DNA from 2 places in the Hyphomicrobium sp. 01T421 genome. Region 1 is predicted to be linked to the other one. Evidence: riboswitches for the same ligand, from Rfam matches in the RefSeq annotation. Region 1 holds a riboswitch; the other holds the start of a gene.
What was found. A riboswitch is a leader RNA that binds a small molecule or an ion and turns the genes downstream of it on or off. The one in region 1 is predicted to bind S-adenosylmethionine.
Positions count from the first base shown of each region.

Region 2: another riboswitch for S-adenosylmethionine. It lies ahead of AC1DK3_RS19125 (hypothetical protein); the one in region 1 lies ahead of metZ (O-succinylhomoserine sulfhydrylase).

Region 1 is NZ_JBFTQC010000001.1:1,905,711-1,913,028, reverse strand. It holds gene dapD (2,3,4,5-tetrahydropyridine-2,6-dicarboxylate N-succinyltransferase) at 1-217, shown strand, start outside; gene AC1DK3_RS08725 (hypothetical protein) at 241-1,005, shown strand; gene dapE (succinyl-diaminopimelate desuccinylase) at 1,005-2,177, shown strand; gene AC1DK3_RS08715 (HU family DNA-binding protein) at 2,384-2,737, opposite strand; gene AC1DK3_RS08710 (2'-deoxycytidine 5'-triphosphate deaminase) at 2,995-4,134, opposite strand; SAM riboswitch at 4,271-4,349, shown strand; gene metZ (O-succinylhomoserine sulfhydrylase) at 4,422-5,633, shown strand; gene apaG (Co2+/Mg2+ efflux protein ApaG) at 5,644-6,096, shown strand; gene argE (acetylornithine deacetylase) at 6,112-7,281, shown strand.
Region 2 is NZ_JBFTQC010000004.1:68,534-75,851, forward strand. It holds gene AC1DK3_RS19120 (H-NS histone family protein) at 19-327, shown strand; gene AC1DK3_RS19125 (hypothetical protein) at 400-1,125, opposite strand; SAM-I-IV-variant riboswitch at 1,152-1,259, opposite strand; gene AC1DK3_RS19130 (hypothetical protein) at 1,860-2,411, opposite strand; gene AC1DK3_RS19135 (hypothetical protein) at 2,408-3,148, opposite strand; gene AC1DK3_RS19140 (hypothetical protein) at 4,144-4,734, opposite strand; gene AC1DK3_RS19145 (primase-helicase family protein) at 5,140-7,318, opposite strand, start outside.

The DNA.
Region 1 (7,318 bases):
CTACATCGGCGCCTCGACGACGATCATCGATCGCGCCACGGGCGAAAAAATGTTCGGCAAGGTGCCTCCCTATTCCGTCATCGTATCGGGTACGATGCCGGGCAAGCCTCTCCCGAACGGGGAACCGGGTCCAAACCTCTACTGCGCCGTGATCGTCAAGCGCGTCGACGAAAAGACTCGCAGCAAGACAAGCATCAACGAGCTTCTCAGGGACTAAGGGGAAGCTCAGGGATTGAGTGGATGCAGGTGAAAACGCCGTCGAAATACCGGACGCTTGATCCAAGGCTCATTACGGCGAGCCTCGATCAACTTGCCCGGCGTATCGACGAGCGTTTCCCCGGCGCAGGCCTTGCGAACGTCTGCCGCGACCTGCTCGCGCTCGCCAGGGAGACGGCAACCGCGGCGCAGGAAATCAATCGGCCGCACTTTTTCCTGCGCTTCATCATCTGGCTCGCGATCACGGCAGGCGTTGCCCTGCTGATCGTGGTCGCCCAGCTCATTTTAGGCGGTACAAAGGCTAACGACGACCTCTTCGGCACGCTGCAGGGCATCGATTCCGGCTTCAACATCGTCGTGCTGATGGGCGCGACGCTGTTCTTCGTCTCATCGCTCGAAGCGCGCTGGAAACAGCGGAAGGCCCTCTTCGCACTCCACGAGTTCCGCTCCATCATCCACGTCATCGATATGCATCAGCTGACGAAAGACCCGAGCATGCTGGCGGCCGTGCACACATCGAGCTCGCCGGACCGCAGCCTGTCGCCGTTCGAACTCGTGCGTTATCTCGACTACTGCTCCGAAATGTTGTCGCTCACTGCCAAGCTTGCGGCACTCTACGCCGAGAAGCTCAGCGATCCCGTTGTGGTCGATACGGTCGGCGACCTCGAACGGCTGACCTCGGATCTTTCAGGTAAGATCTGGCAGAAGATCACGATCGTGCAGAGCCTCGAAGGCCGCGACATTCCGTTGCCTTCCGCCGGTCAGCTAATTGGAAGTCAAACTGCATAATGACCCTAATTCCGACAAATCCCGTCGCGCTCTCACAAGCGCTCATTCGCTGCGAAAGCGTAACGCCCGACGAAGCAGGCGCACTGACGCTTCTGCAGAACGTGCTCGAACCTGCAGGCTTCACCTGTCATCGCCTCGTCTTCTCCGAACCCGGCACGCCCGACGTCGATAACTTGTACGCGCGCCTCGGCACGGGCCGGCCGCACCTCTCCTTCGCCGGACATACCGACGTCGTGCCAGTCGGCAACGAAGCAGCCTGGACCGTGCCGCCGTTCGCCGGCGAAGTCCGCGACGGCATTCTCTACGGCCGCGGCGCAGTCGACATGAAGGGCTGCATCGGGGCGTTCGTCGCGGCTTCGATGAAATACATCCACCACTATAACGGCCTGCCGCGCGGCTCCCTGTCGTTCATCATCACGGGCGACGAGGAAGGCCCGTCGATCAACGGGACGATGAAAATCCTCGATTGGTTGAAGGCCCGCGACGAAGTCATCGACGCTTGCCTCGTCGGCGAGCCGTCAAATCCCAACGCTCTCGGCGACGAAATTCGCATCGGACGCCGCGGCTCGCTCAACGTCGATCTGACCGTACACGGCATTCAAGGCCATTCCGCCTATCCACAAATCGCCGACAATCCGGTGCCGAAACTGGCGCGCATCATCGACCGCCTTTCGACAACGAAGCTCGACGACGGAACGGAAAACTTCCAGCCGTCGAACCTCCAAGTAACGGTGATCTCCGTTCCGAACACCGCGACGAACGTCATACCGGGACGCGCCATCGCGAAGCTCAACATCCGCTATAATGACGGCTGGACGCGCCCGGCGATTGAAGAGTGGGTGCGGAAAACGGCGGCAAGCGCCGCATCCGAAGTCGATGCCAAATACGATCTGGCATTCTCGGGGACAGGCGACGTTTTCCTGACGAAACCGGGCCCTCTCGTCTCGACGCTCAAAGACGCCGTCAAATCCGTCACCGGCCGCACGCCCGCCTTGACGACCGGCGGCGGAACTTCCGATGCGCGCTTCATCAAGGACGTCTGTCCCGTCGTCGAATTTGGCCTCGTCAACAAAACCATCCATCAGGTTGACGAACGCACAAGCGTCGCCGACCTCGAAACGCTGACCGAAATCTACGGCCGCTTCATCACCGACTTTTTCCGCAACGGTTGAATATAGGCGTCATCCTCGGCCGAGCGCGCGAGCCTTCGTTTCGGGCGGCCGGCGCGCGGAACGCGTGTCGCCCGAAACAAAACAAATACCTCAACCCGAAACAAGGCCCGCGCTGGCGGCCGGCTCCGCGAAGCGGAGTCGCCAGCGCCAACAAAAAAGGCCGCCATCGCTGGCGGCCTTTTCGAATTACCCCGCTGGAGCGATCGTTAGACCGACTCTTTCAGCTCTTTCGCGGCGCGGAAGGCGATCTTCTTCGAAGCCTTGATCTTGATGGCTTCGCCCGTTGCCGGGTTGCGGCCCATGCGCGCCGGACGCTTGCGAACCTGCAGAACGCCGAGACCGCCGATGCGGATGCGAGCGCCCTTCTTGAGGTTCTTTGAAATCTGAGCGACGAGATCTTCGAGCAGTGCAACCGACTGCTTCTTCGGGATCTCGTGAGCTTCCGCGAGCGTCGCGGCAATATGCTTCAAAGTAACGGTTTCAACTTTAGCCGCGGCTTTAGCCGGAGCCTTAGCTGGTGACTTGGCTGATGTCTTAGCTGGCGCAGCTGCCTTTGCCATTGTCGTCCCTCTTATGCGAATCGGTTTGGTATCAAACACTACATCGTTGAAACCCAAAAACATGCGTTTTTCAGGCCTTTTTCGAATGAAGCCGGCGAAAAGAGCAGCATTTGTGGCCCGAAAGCAAGCGTCATCATGGGGGTTACACGCAAAAAAGCCGTCGAAACCGCAGTTTTCCGTGCAGTTTTATGCAATGAGCGCGCTGAACGAGGGATAAAAAATCGAAACTTCGCCGCGGCATGCGCCGTCCAAAGATATTATTTGAAATGCTTTGAGAGTTTCAGACCCTGGCCCTGGTAGTTCGATTTCAGCCCCTGGCCGTAAAGAGTTTCGGGCGTCTCGGTCATCCGTTCGTAGATAAGTCGACCGATGATTTGCCCGTCTTCGAGAATGAACGGCACCTTGTGCGAACGCACTTCGAGGACGACGCGCGAGCCATTGCCCCCTGCCGCTGCGTGTCCGAAGCCCGGATCCATGAAGCCCGCATAATGCACGCGAAATTCGCCGACGAGCGGATTGAACGGCACCATTTCTGCCGCGTGCGTGGGCGGCACATGCACAGCTTCCTTGGAAGCCAGAATGTAGAACTGATCGGGATCGAGAATGAGCCGCTGCTTATCCTTGACGAAGATCGGGTCCCAGTAATCGCCGACCGGATACGTGCCGACTTTGTCGACGTCGACGACGCCGGTATGCCGCCGCGCGCGAAATCCGACCAGGCCCGTTGCGTCGCCCGCAAGATCGACGGTGAGCGCAATGCCGCCGGAAATGTCCGCGTTCTCCGCCGAGACGAGACGCTCGCGAAGCTGCAATTCGCGCAGCGCCGCATCGCTATCGGCGGCAGGACCGTTGCGAAAGCGGATCTGCGACAACCGCGATCCTTTGCGAACGACGATCGGAAACGTCTGAGGACATATCTCCGCGTAAAGCGGTCCGTTATAGGCGCGGGGAATTTGATCGAACGCTCCGACGCCGTCGGCGATGACGCGCGTGAAAACGTCGAGCCGGCCCGTCGAGCTTTTCGGGTTAGCCGACGCTTCGACGTCGGCCGGCAACGCGAGCGACTCGAGCAGCGGCACGATATAGACGCAGCCCGTTTCGAGAACCGCGCCTTGGCTCAAGCTGATCGTGTGCAACGCTAGATCGTCGAGATTGGTCTGGACGCGGCCGCCGGGCCTTGGAAGAAAACTCGCGCGCACCCGGTACGCGACAGCGCCGAGCCTGAGGTCGAGGCTCGCGGGCTGCACTTGTCCCTCGGCGACCGGCTCCGCGATCGCGATCTCGCCGTCTGCAATCATCCGGGAAATCGCTTGCGCCGGTAGAATGCCGACACCTCGCTCCCGCCGCTTCGACGCCGGATGAGCTTTCTCGGATAACGCTTTTTCAGATTTCGTCATGGCGCCGGTCTACCCCTTCGGCATCGTCTAAAGTACACCAGACCCTTCGCCAAGCGCGACAATGTCTGCAATAACCGTTATTCGCGCCCCATCGACGCCGCCTCTTGACGCCGCAGAGTACGGGGGGTAATTCCGCACCACACTTCGTGGTCCTTTGGCCGGCCGGCTTGCAGCCACGTTAAACAAGTCGCTAAAGAGGCCGTGTGCGCTCCCGGTTTCCCGCGCCCGGCCTTTCGTCAGCCGGTGCCTATGGACCGGGATTTTTATTGCGCGAAAGGCCGTTTCCAATGGCGAATGACGAACAGTTCCCGTCCAATAACCCGGCTTGGCGGCCCGCCACGGCGCTCGTCCATGGCGGCATCACCCGGTCCGAATGGGGCGAGACTTCTGAAGCCCTCCATCTGACGCAGGGCTTCGTCTACAAAAGCGCAGAGCAGGCCGAGGCGCGCTTCAAGCAGGAAGACCCGGGATTCCAATACACGCGCTTCGGAAACCCGACGATCTCGATGTTCGAAGATCGCCTGACGATTTTCGAAGGCGCAGAAGAATGCCGCGCCACCGCAACGGGCATGGCCGCCGTTACCGCCTCGATGCTCTCATATATGAGAACCGGCGATCACGTCGTCGCAGCGCGGGCGCTCTTCGGCTCCTGCCGCTACATCGTCGAGACGCTCTGTCCGCGCTTCGGCATCGAAGCGACGCTCGTCGATGGGAAAGACCTCGACGCCTGGCGCAACGCTGTTCGCCCGAACACCAAGATGTTCTTCTTCGAGACGCCATCCAATCCGGCTCTCGAGCTGGTCGACATCGCCGCAGTTTGCAAGATCGCACGCGATAACGGCATCCTGTCCATCGTCGACAACGTATTCGCGACGCCGATGCTGCAGCGGCCGTTGGCGCTCGGCGCCGACATCGTCGTCTATTCGACGACGAAGCACATCGACGGCCAGGGCCGCTGCCTCGGCGGCGCCGTTCTCGGCAAAAGCGAATTCATCACAAAATACGTACAGGAGTGGGTACGCCAGACCGGCCCCTCTATGAGCCCATTCAATGCCTGGGTCATGTTGAAGGGCCTCGAAACGCTGCCCATTCGCGTCAAGGCTCAATGCGAAACGTCTGCCAAAATTGCAGACCTTCTGGCAGGCCTGAAGGGCGTGACCCGGGTGATATACCCGGGACGGGCGGATCATCCCCAGGCGGCGCTTGCACAGAAGCAGATGCCGGGCGGCGGCCAGATGATCGCATTCGAGGTCGAGGGTGGTAAACAGGGCGCCTTCCGGTGCCTCAATGCGCTCCGTTTGATCAGGCTTTCGAACAACCTGGGCGACGCGAAAAGCCTCGTCACGCATCCCGCGACGACCACCCATTTCAAGCTCACGCCGGAGCAGCGCTCGGAACTCGGCATTAGTGATGGTATGATCCGTCTCTCGATCGGACTTGAAGCGGTCGAAGATTTAGCAGACGATCTCACTAATGCGGTGAAGAGGGTCACGGGGTAACGGGGATAATATGAGTAAAAGTACGCCGACTTCGTCATCGAGAAAGGCCGCTTCGGCTGCCGCCTTCCATCCCTATGAAGCGACGACGCGCGGTATCCGCATCCGTGTCGAACCGCGCTACATGGAAGATCAGTCGTCTCCCGAAGATAGCCACTTCGTGTGGTCTTACGCCGTCGAGATCAGCAACGACGGCGGCGAGACCGTCCAGCTCAAATCGCGCATGTGGCGGATCACGGACGCACTCGGCCGGACCGAAGAGGTTCGCGGCGCCGGCGTCGTCGGCCAGACGCCGGTGATCGCACCCGGCAAGTCGTTCCAATACACGTCGGGTTGTCCCTTGAAGACGCCTCAGGGTATCATGGTCGGCAGCTATCAGATGTCGGACGAGACGGGAAAGCTTTTCGACGTCGCCATTCCCGCCTTCTCGCTCGATAGCCCCTATACCCGACGCAGCATGAACTGAACCCGGCGATAGCCGATGAGCGCAGCAAGAGGCCCAATCCTTACTCCCGTTGAATTGCTCGCGCGCCTCGTGGCCTTCGACACGACGAGCTACAAGAACAATCTTGGCCTGATCGCGTTCGTCGAAGATTATCTTCGAGGCCACGGCGTGCCGTCGCAACGGATCGTCAGCGACGACGGCCAGAAATCCTCGCTCTACGCAACGATCGGCCCGGCTGACGAAGGCGGCATCGCTCTCTCCGGCCACACCGACGTCGTACCCGTCGATGGGCAGGATTGGACGAGCGACCCGTTCACGCTGAGAGCGGAAGGCGGCCGGCTCTATGGCCGCGGCTCTGCCGATATGAAAGGCTTTCTCGCAGCTTCGCTCGCGGCCGTTCCCGATTTCAAGAAGCGCAAACTCAAGAAGCCGATCCATCTCGCCTTCTCCTATGATGAGGAGGTCGGCTGCATCGGCGTTCGCCCGATGATCGCCGAACTCGGCAAGGCGCTTCCCAAACCACGCATGGTGATCGTCGGCGAGCCGACGAGCATGCAGGTCGTCGACGCCCACAAAGGTCCAGTCCGCTGGCGCGTCGACGTCAAGGGACGAGCGGCGCATTCGAGCATGGCGCATCTCGGTGTGAACGCGGTCACCTACGCGACCCGCTTGATCAGCGAACTCGACCGCGTGGAAACCGAGCTGAAGCAGCGCGTCATCGACGTTCGCTTCGAGCCACCCTATTCGACTCTGCAAGTGACGACGATCGACGGCGGCACGGCCACCAATATCGTTCCCGTGCATTGCAGCTTCGTTTTCGATATCCGTGCGTTGCCGGGATTGAACCCCGACGAGATCGAGGATCGGTTGCGCCGCTATGCCGAAACGCATTGCCTCCCCGAGATGCGCGCGATCGCCTCGGAAGCCGGCATCGACATCGAGCGCGTCAATGCCGTTCCACCCTTTGGCGCCGAACCGTCATCCGAGGTCGTCGCGCTCGCTTTGAAATTGACGGGCCAGAACCAAACGTATGGCGTTTCATACGGCACCGAGGCCGCCCTCTTTCAGGATGCGGGCGCGCCATCTGTCGTCTGCGGTCCGGGCGATATCGCTCAGGCGCACACAGCCGACGAATGGATCGCCGAAACCGAGATCGCAAAATGCATGGGCTTTCTGGATCGCCTCGGCGCCTGGGCAGAGACCTAAGGCCGCAACTCATCTCGCAATGCAGCGAAAATCCATC
Region 2 (7,318 bases), on a different contig from region 1:
CTCCTGGAGGAGCCTGAGATGGCCAAAATTGAAACGATGAGCTTGAAAGAGCTTGTGGCCCTGGAATCAAAGATCAAAGCCGCGATGGAGTCGGCGCGGGCCAAAGGCAAAGCTGAGATAAAACATAAAGTTTCTGCTCTGGCTCAAGCGCACGGATTCTCCGTAAGCGAGCTTTTCGGCGTTCGCGGTAAAGCCAAGAGCAAAGGGGCCGCGAGATACGCCAACCCCGATGACCCTTCACAAACCTGGACCGGCCGAGGTCGGAAGCCCGATTGGCTTCGGGCATACCTGAAGAAGGGCAAGAAGCAGGACGACTTTGCGATTTAACGACAAGGCACTCAGAGCGAGCCCTGCACAATTTGTCGGGTGTTGCCCCCCCGGGAGGTCTCGCCGCCTCCGCTAATATTCCAGTTCTTCCCTGATATAGCAGCGACGATACGGAAACCGGATTTTCTCAACCTCAATCGGACTTCCATCTTCTCTAAGAAGCTCAAAGAAATCGGGAAAGCGTTCGGCTTTGAAATCGCCGATGCAAACGCTCTGCTTCTTCTTGGGAACGAACCCATCTGAGGTGCCGATCAGATATCCAGAGCGGTCATTGTAGGGCTTGTAGATCACAAACCGTTGTCCGAACTGCGGGCAGGTCTGACGAAGAAACCCGATCATGTTGCCGCTATCAAATTCGTCCCGGCCCAAGAGCAAATAGCAGTGCTCCACCAAACATTGGTACTGGAAGAAGCCGGTCGTTCGTCGGAAGGTAACTTCCACATTGATCCGGCCAAATCGTTTGCTCTCCTCATAGAAGCTCTGATGTTGTTGCTCCAGATTATCTGGTGCAGGGCAACCAGCCCGCCAAAGGCTCACAAAGGCAGCGTAACAGCCTGCGATCATCCCGTTGACGGCATCTATGCTGCTTGGTCGGATGAACGCTGAGGATTGCCTTTGAGGCCCGTCCCACAGGCTGAGCAAGCTCGCCTGGATTTCCGATACGCCGACTGGCTCCGACGAAGCGGCGGAAGCAGTCCTTGGCAACGCGGAGCCCGCAACAGCGGCGGGTAGAAACTTGAGCAGAGTGCGACGCTGAACGGAGTAATTTGAGGATTTTGCAGGCGCAGTTTCATACATGAAAAACCTCCCGATTCTCAGGAGGCGCGCCTCCCTTTGTTTGTCCGGCTTTCCGGACCACATCCCGCAAATCGCGGTCACCACCTGCAAAGAGACAGGTTGGTCAGTCCTGACGGACTGTCTTGATGCTGAACAGGATATTGGTACGCCGTTATCGTGATTGCAAGAGTGCGATGGTGTTCACTTGCTAGGCGACGACGTGAACTTGAGCGTAGTCTGATCCAAAACGCACGTCGGATGGCAGGGAGCGCCTGGGAAAAGGGGGTAAGGTTTGGCCGAAGGCCCTATCCTAAGCGCTCATCAGAGGAGGGAGGCCGCCGCGAAACCGGGAAAACTTTAGTTGTCATTGCGAAGAGCTTAAACGCAGTCACGGCTCCATCTCACTGACTTAGTGGAGAGAGCGAAGAGTTTCACATTCAAAGGACGGGGGATTCTCGTCTTCATTCAATATTGGAATCTTCAAGAAAAAGGAGCGTATTCATAATAACGAATTACAAGTCAGCAAGAGACCTGAATTGATCCGTGACCCGCAGGCTCGGCGACGGTTGCGAGCGGAAGCACCTGGAGGAATAAGCGCTGGGTCGCACTTTCGGGCTTAGACTTTCCATTTGCTAGGGTGGGCATGGCCGCATCCCCCCTTTTTAGCGAGACAGACTTCGCCAAAGGTTGGTAGGGAGCGAACCTTCGCTCCCCTTCTTGACGCGACTAACTTCTCCATGTCCCCGCAAACACGCTCAACTGCTTTGCCGACATGCGGGTGAAGCTGTTTTAACGGCCTCGCGTCGCCATGAGTTCAGACTTGCCCGGACTTTTTTGCGTATGTGGGCTTCATTGGGATAAGGCAAATGCAGCCAAACTTCGGTGTCCGTCACACCACCAGCTTTCAACCGCCATACGACCTTATGAAGTTCCTCGTGACGCCCCTCAGTCATGCCCAACAGTGGAGCCGTAATTTTAGATATAGCAGCCGACGTGAGTGCGGAGCCTTTACTTGCCCTTATGTCATCTTGTCCCGGCACAGGTATCACCTTCGCTATGAATTGCGGGTTCAAGGCATGTCGGGCGAAATCTTTCTGGTCCGTGCCGAAGGTTTCAAAGAAAGCCCATTCTGGATAGGCGCGGTTGGTGCAGGGCAAGTAGAATGATTGAACGCCAGAGCGGCAAGCCGGGTCTAATTTTGCTGACGCCTGCGTGAAGCCTGACTCTTCAAGCCGGGCAACGATGCTGTCGTAAACCGCCTGATGCTCGGCAATTGATTGTGCTGGCTTGCAGTAGGGCAGGATCACCCGGAACTTGTTTGGCCGTTTGGGCTCCGTGAGAAGCTGTTGCAGATGATAAAGGACGTGCGCAGGGGTCCGGTCGGGTCATTCCAGAAAATGCCCTTGAACCGCTCCGGGCTGAGGTTTCCATCATCAAAATCCAAGACCATCGCCGACGAGCTTGCGAACGAAGCTTGAGTCCGGAAGGATTCCCCTTCGCGTCCGTTGAAGGTAGCTGGATTGAACAGATATTGCTCTTCCTTCGTCTCCAACTGTGCCTTGGATTGTTGTCTCAGAGCCTTGATGAACTGCGGCAGCAGAAGGTTCACTGAGCGAAACTGCTCCGGCTTGTGATCCGTGACGCGTTTGTGGAAGGTCACGCAGCAAGTGGAGGTCTCCTCCCCCTTAGCAGTCCCTTTGCTGTCTTGGGCGGCGGATTCCCAACTATTTTCCTTTAGAAAGAGATCTGGTTGGCAACTAGCCGCTCCTCCGATGAGGTTCTCGCGAGCTTTCTTGGCCGTTGACCTTTGGTCCTTCTGTGTCGGCGTCAAAGGGGACAGCTTCGTTGGCAGCTTGATATCGCCGATCTTCGCAACATCTTCGCAGCCCGTTAATTCGGCAAGATTTTTGGCGACTGGTTCATCGGCGATGATCGCGGTGACGACTTCTTGGGAGTTTAGGTTCCGCAATGAGGTTCGCATTGTGGCCTGATACGCGGGGTCACTGCCGGTTGAGCGCAGCAACTCGTCATGGGTAAAGCCCAAATCCTGCAGGGTTCCGCAGTGAGCCGGAGAGCGATTGAGAGCCGCACAAAAATAGAGGTTTTGATAATCTTGGAGGGAGTTTTCACCCCGACATGGCGGACTGATGCGACGGGCGTTTGGGAGACCAAGTATAACTATTGTGATGCTCTGCCGAAGCGCTTCCTAGCTACCTCTACGTTGCGGCTTGAGACCAGCGGCGTGATTTCCTCGTATCTGGCGATCGTACGGGCTAGCCGAGCTTTATCGGCGCGGATGTATTCGATCCAGTGATCGTCTTCGTACACGCGTCTGCATCGCGGAGGAGTGTGCTCCCAATCGGCAGGCATGCGGCGAGTCATAGAGGAACTCGGCCTTTTTGTTCCTGCAGTCGGAAAAAAAATGAATTTAGCGAGTGATGTTCGGGAGGATTGGCACGCTTTTACAAATGCGCTGACGTGTCAACTCCCCAACCGACCTTGAGCTGGAAGCAATCGCCCGCCGCCGACCTTGGCTTGCTGCTCGCTGCCCCACCGCTGAGAGCGGCGTTCCGGCTTCACCGAACGAGGCCAATCGCCCGGGCACGCCTGCGTTTGTCTCGCCTTTGAGGTGGGCGAAGCGTCAAAAAAACACAGATGCGCGCACAGACTTGCGCGCGCCACGACTTCTCTTAGATTCTGAGTTTTAAGGTGAGACAAGCCGAGACAAGCGAACCCCACGCTCAAAAAGGCGCCGTGGATCGGCACAGTGGCTCGACCGCATTGAGCCAAAGCCCAGACGAAATCGAATTGGTCTGTCCCGGCAGTCGTCATGCGCTTCGCATCACCCACCTAATCACCCACCGAAACCACGGACACGCTGGGTTCGCCCTGTATGAGTATCCTTGCAGTCGGGAAAAGCCTGCTCATGTCTGCTTCTCGCTAAGAATGCAACAGAATGGCAATTTCCCATTCCGTGTCCCGGAAGCCTGCCGCGAACAGGCAAAGCCCTAAGACTACGGCGAGACGCTGTGAACCCAATCAGTGTATTGTGCAGTTGCCATGTGCCGGAGAGCTCGGGAAAAGATGCGCGCCGACTTTCAAGATCACGCCTTGGCCGAACTTCTTCGCCTCAAGCGCAAAACATCCAGCGTCGCGATCCAGATATATAATGTGACTCACATGATTCGTCGCTTCTTCGACTTGCATCTCCCGTCCATCGTAGCGTATTTCGGATAACGACACCGCCAATTCTGCCATTTTTAGGGTGTGAACTTCGATTTCAATCTTGCTGGTTTCAATGGGCTGAGAAGTCTTCGCACCTAACACCGCGAACTGACGGTGAATACAGACAAGTGCTGAATCAAACTTTTCGGACAAATCTGTCGCGTCGGGCCGAGGACGAGGGGCAACTCGCGCCGTGTTTCCCCCAAACTCAATGACAAAATTTTGCTCGAAGCCGCTTCCCTCGAATATGGACGATTTCCAGAGAGCCGATGCGTCGGGTAAATTAGTCAGCTTCACGCCTTTCCCTGTCAACAACCGTCGACGTGTCTTGGCGTCGAGGCTGATAACTCCTGTTGCAGTCCAAAGGCCAAACACCTTCATACGGAATACACTTTCATTACTCATTTTATACGATTTCCATAAATACAACATCCGCTGTTCCGCGCCAAAATGGTTTTGACTCGGGTCTCGGATTTAATTTTCAATTATCAAGAGATGATATTTCAGCCGCTCAAGGCTACTCCGAAATATCGCCGATATTATATCAAATAATAGGTGCGATTGCAATTAGTAACAGTGCATTTTCGTTTTTTGATGAATGAGACGGCGCGATCGCCAATGATATTTTGCGGGACCGAAACATCGGGAAACAGCATATTGACACAACTCATGATGTTGTTGGCCGGTTCGCTCCGACCTTTTGGGCATTAGGAGGCGCACGTGCGGAATTGCGCGCCCCGGTAATGCTCTCAGAATGCGAGAGTCAAGGTGAGACAGGCGCGACAATGGGTAACTCCTCGCGCTCGCCCGTTACTCCGTTCCCGCTGCCCTGAATCGGAACGGCAATGGGTTGTTATTGGCAACCGACGTTTGCAAGCGCCCAAAGGGCTCTTCGTGGAGGAGGGGCGCCGGGGCAACGGGGGGGAGAGTATCTTTCGTCTGCAGCGCCACGGAATATTCCTCTTCGGTTATCAAACCGGCTTTGCGCGCGTGGTTTAGGGCATCGCGGCGCGGAGGCAACTGGCGCATGGTCGGGAGTTGAGCGCGACGCCCGTCAGCATCGGACGGCGCCTTCGGCCGGCTTTCGCCTGTCGCCCCGACATAATGGTGGAGTGTTTTGATGATCGTGTGCAGAGCGCAGTCGTGCCGTGTCGCGCTTGGATCAAAATCACGAAGCCACAATCGAACATACTGTTCCAGGCGCTGTGATTGCATTTTCAGCGGGATATCGTCGCGCCAGCGATCAAAACCGAATGACGCCTCCCCGCCGACCGGAACCTCGTCTCCCTTGAGGGTCCTGAAATCTCCGCGCACAAGAAGATCAACGATACATTTCTCAAGCGCGGAACGCGACAAAGCCATCTGCCGCACCGCCGCATCGGTCTTGACGTTGGTATTGATAAGCAACTGTTCGCTCCCGCCTATGCGCCGGAATGAATGATTGAGGGCCTCGTAGACGAAACGTTCGGCGCCTCCTTTGTTATTCCACTGATCAAGAAGATGCTCAAACTTGTCCGTGCCGCGCCATGCGGACGACGTTTCAAGGACGGTGTATCTGCGATCACCCGGTTTGATGTGCAGGAAGTGGTCGTGATTTGAGATCACAACGAGCCGGGCATAGTTGTCGACCGTTATCGGCGCTTTGAATTTGGGATTGATCAGCACTTTGTCGCCGGTGATGAGTTCCTTCATCTTGTCGAAGGCATTTTTGTCGCCCGCGAAGGCGGCCTCTTCCAGCACGATAGCAAGCTTGCCGACCAGTGCCTCGTTGAAGTCGCCCAAGATCATCTTGTGATTCGCGACTCTCAAAACCATGTCGCCCAAAATGCTGCTCAGCAATTTTGCAAAGACGATACTCTTGCCGTCGCCGGGTTCGCCGCGCACTGCAATGCAAGTGTCCACGCGCTCGCCGGGGCAGGCGATGATGTGCATCAGCCATTCAAGCACCCATTCGGCGACCGACGCATCGTTCTGGGCCCAAACTTCACAAATCAGTTCGTGCAGCAACGAGCATGAGCCTGAGGCATCAGGCTCCACCAGCATGCCGCGAAAGAGGTTGTATTCGTCCGCCGCCACCGTGCCTGATGGCTTGAAAACGAGGCCTCCAAGGTATTCTTGAGCGTTCTTTGGCGGTTTTGCGAGGAAACATCTTGCGGGATAGATGATATCCTTCCCGATTTGAATCCAATCTTTGCGGTAAAGAAATTCAAAATCATCGCGTCCCATGAGCGCCTTGGAAAGGTCGGGCTGGCGAAGATTCATCATCATGCCCTTGCCGCCCGTGTTGATTTTGGCAAAATCGCGCACGTAGTCCCGGTGCGGGTTGATGAGTGCCGCCTCGGCGGGCGACAAAAGACCTAAGCTTCCCGCAAAAGATTTGGCGCTAACCAAAGACTTAGCTCTTTTGAAATCCTCTTCTACAGCCCTTCGTTTGGCGTTGAATTTTTTTTGGATCTCGGCAAGGCTGTCATCAATGTCCCGCGCGGATAGCTCGCCCGTCGTCTTCTTTCTGGCCAGGTCGGCTAATGCGGTCATGTAGGGCTCGGCTTCCAAGTTTTTTGCGCGCGCGCAGCACTCCATCAGATTGCTGACGGTGACCCTGCCCGATGAGATGAACTCGGCCATCTGCGCCGCGGTGATGTCGCTTCCGATTTGTGTCCCGCACAGAGTGTTGAGCCGGGTAAAATCGAACTGTCCTGTTTTTACGCCAGCGTTGGCATGGAAGATGCCGACATCCATGCCCGCGCCTTCCCGATCTACAACCCAAAGGTCGTCAGAAAAGGAGCGATCTCTCCGCATTTCATGGAAGACCCGCGCCGAAATTGGACCGCCGCCCAAGTCGGGACTCAGCAAATCGTCGGTCGTGATCCAAGCCGTCTCCAGCATCTTCTGGACAAAAACCAACCGGTCCACTGCCGTGCCGTTCCCGCGATCCGTCAAGCAATGGTCATGAGAGCAATGGATGCCGAAGCTGCGCTGCCCATTCTCG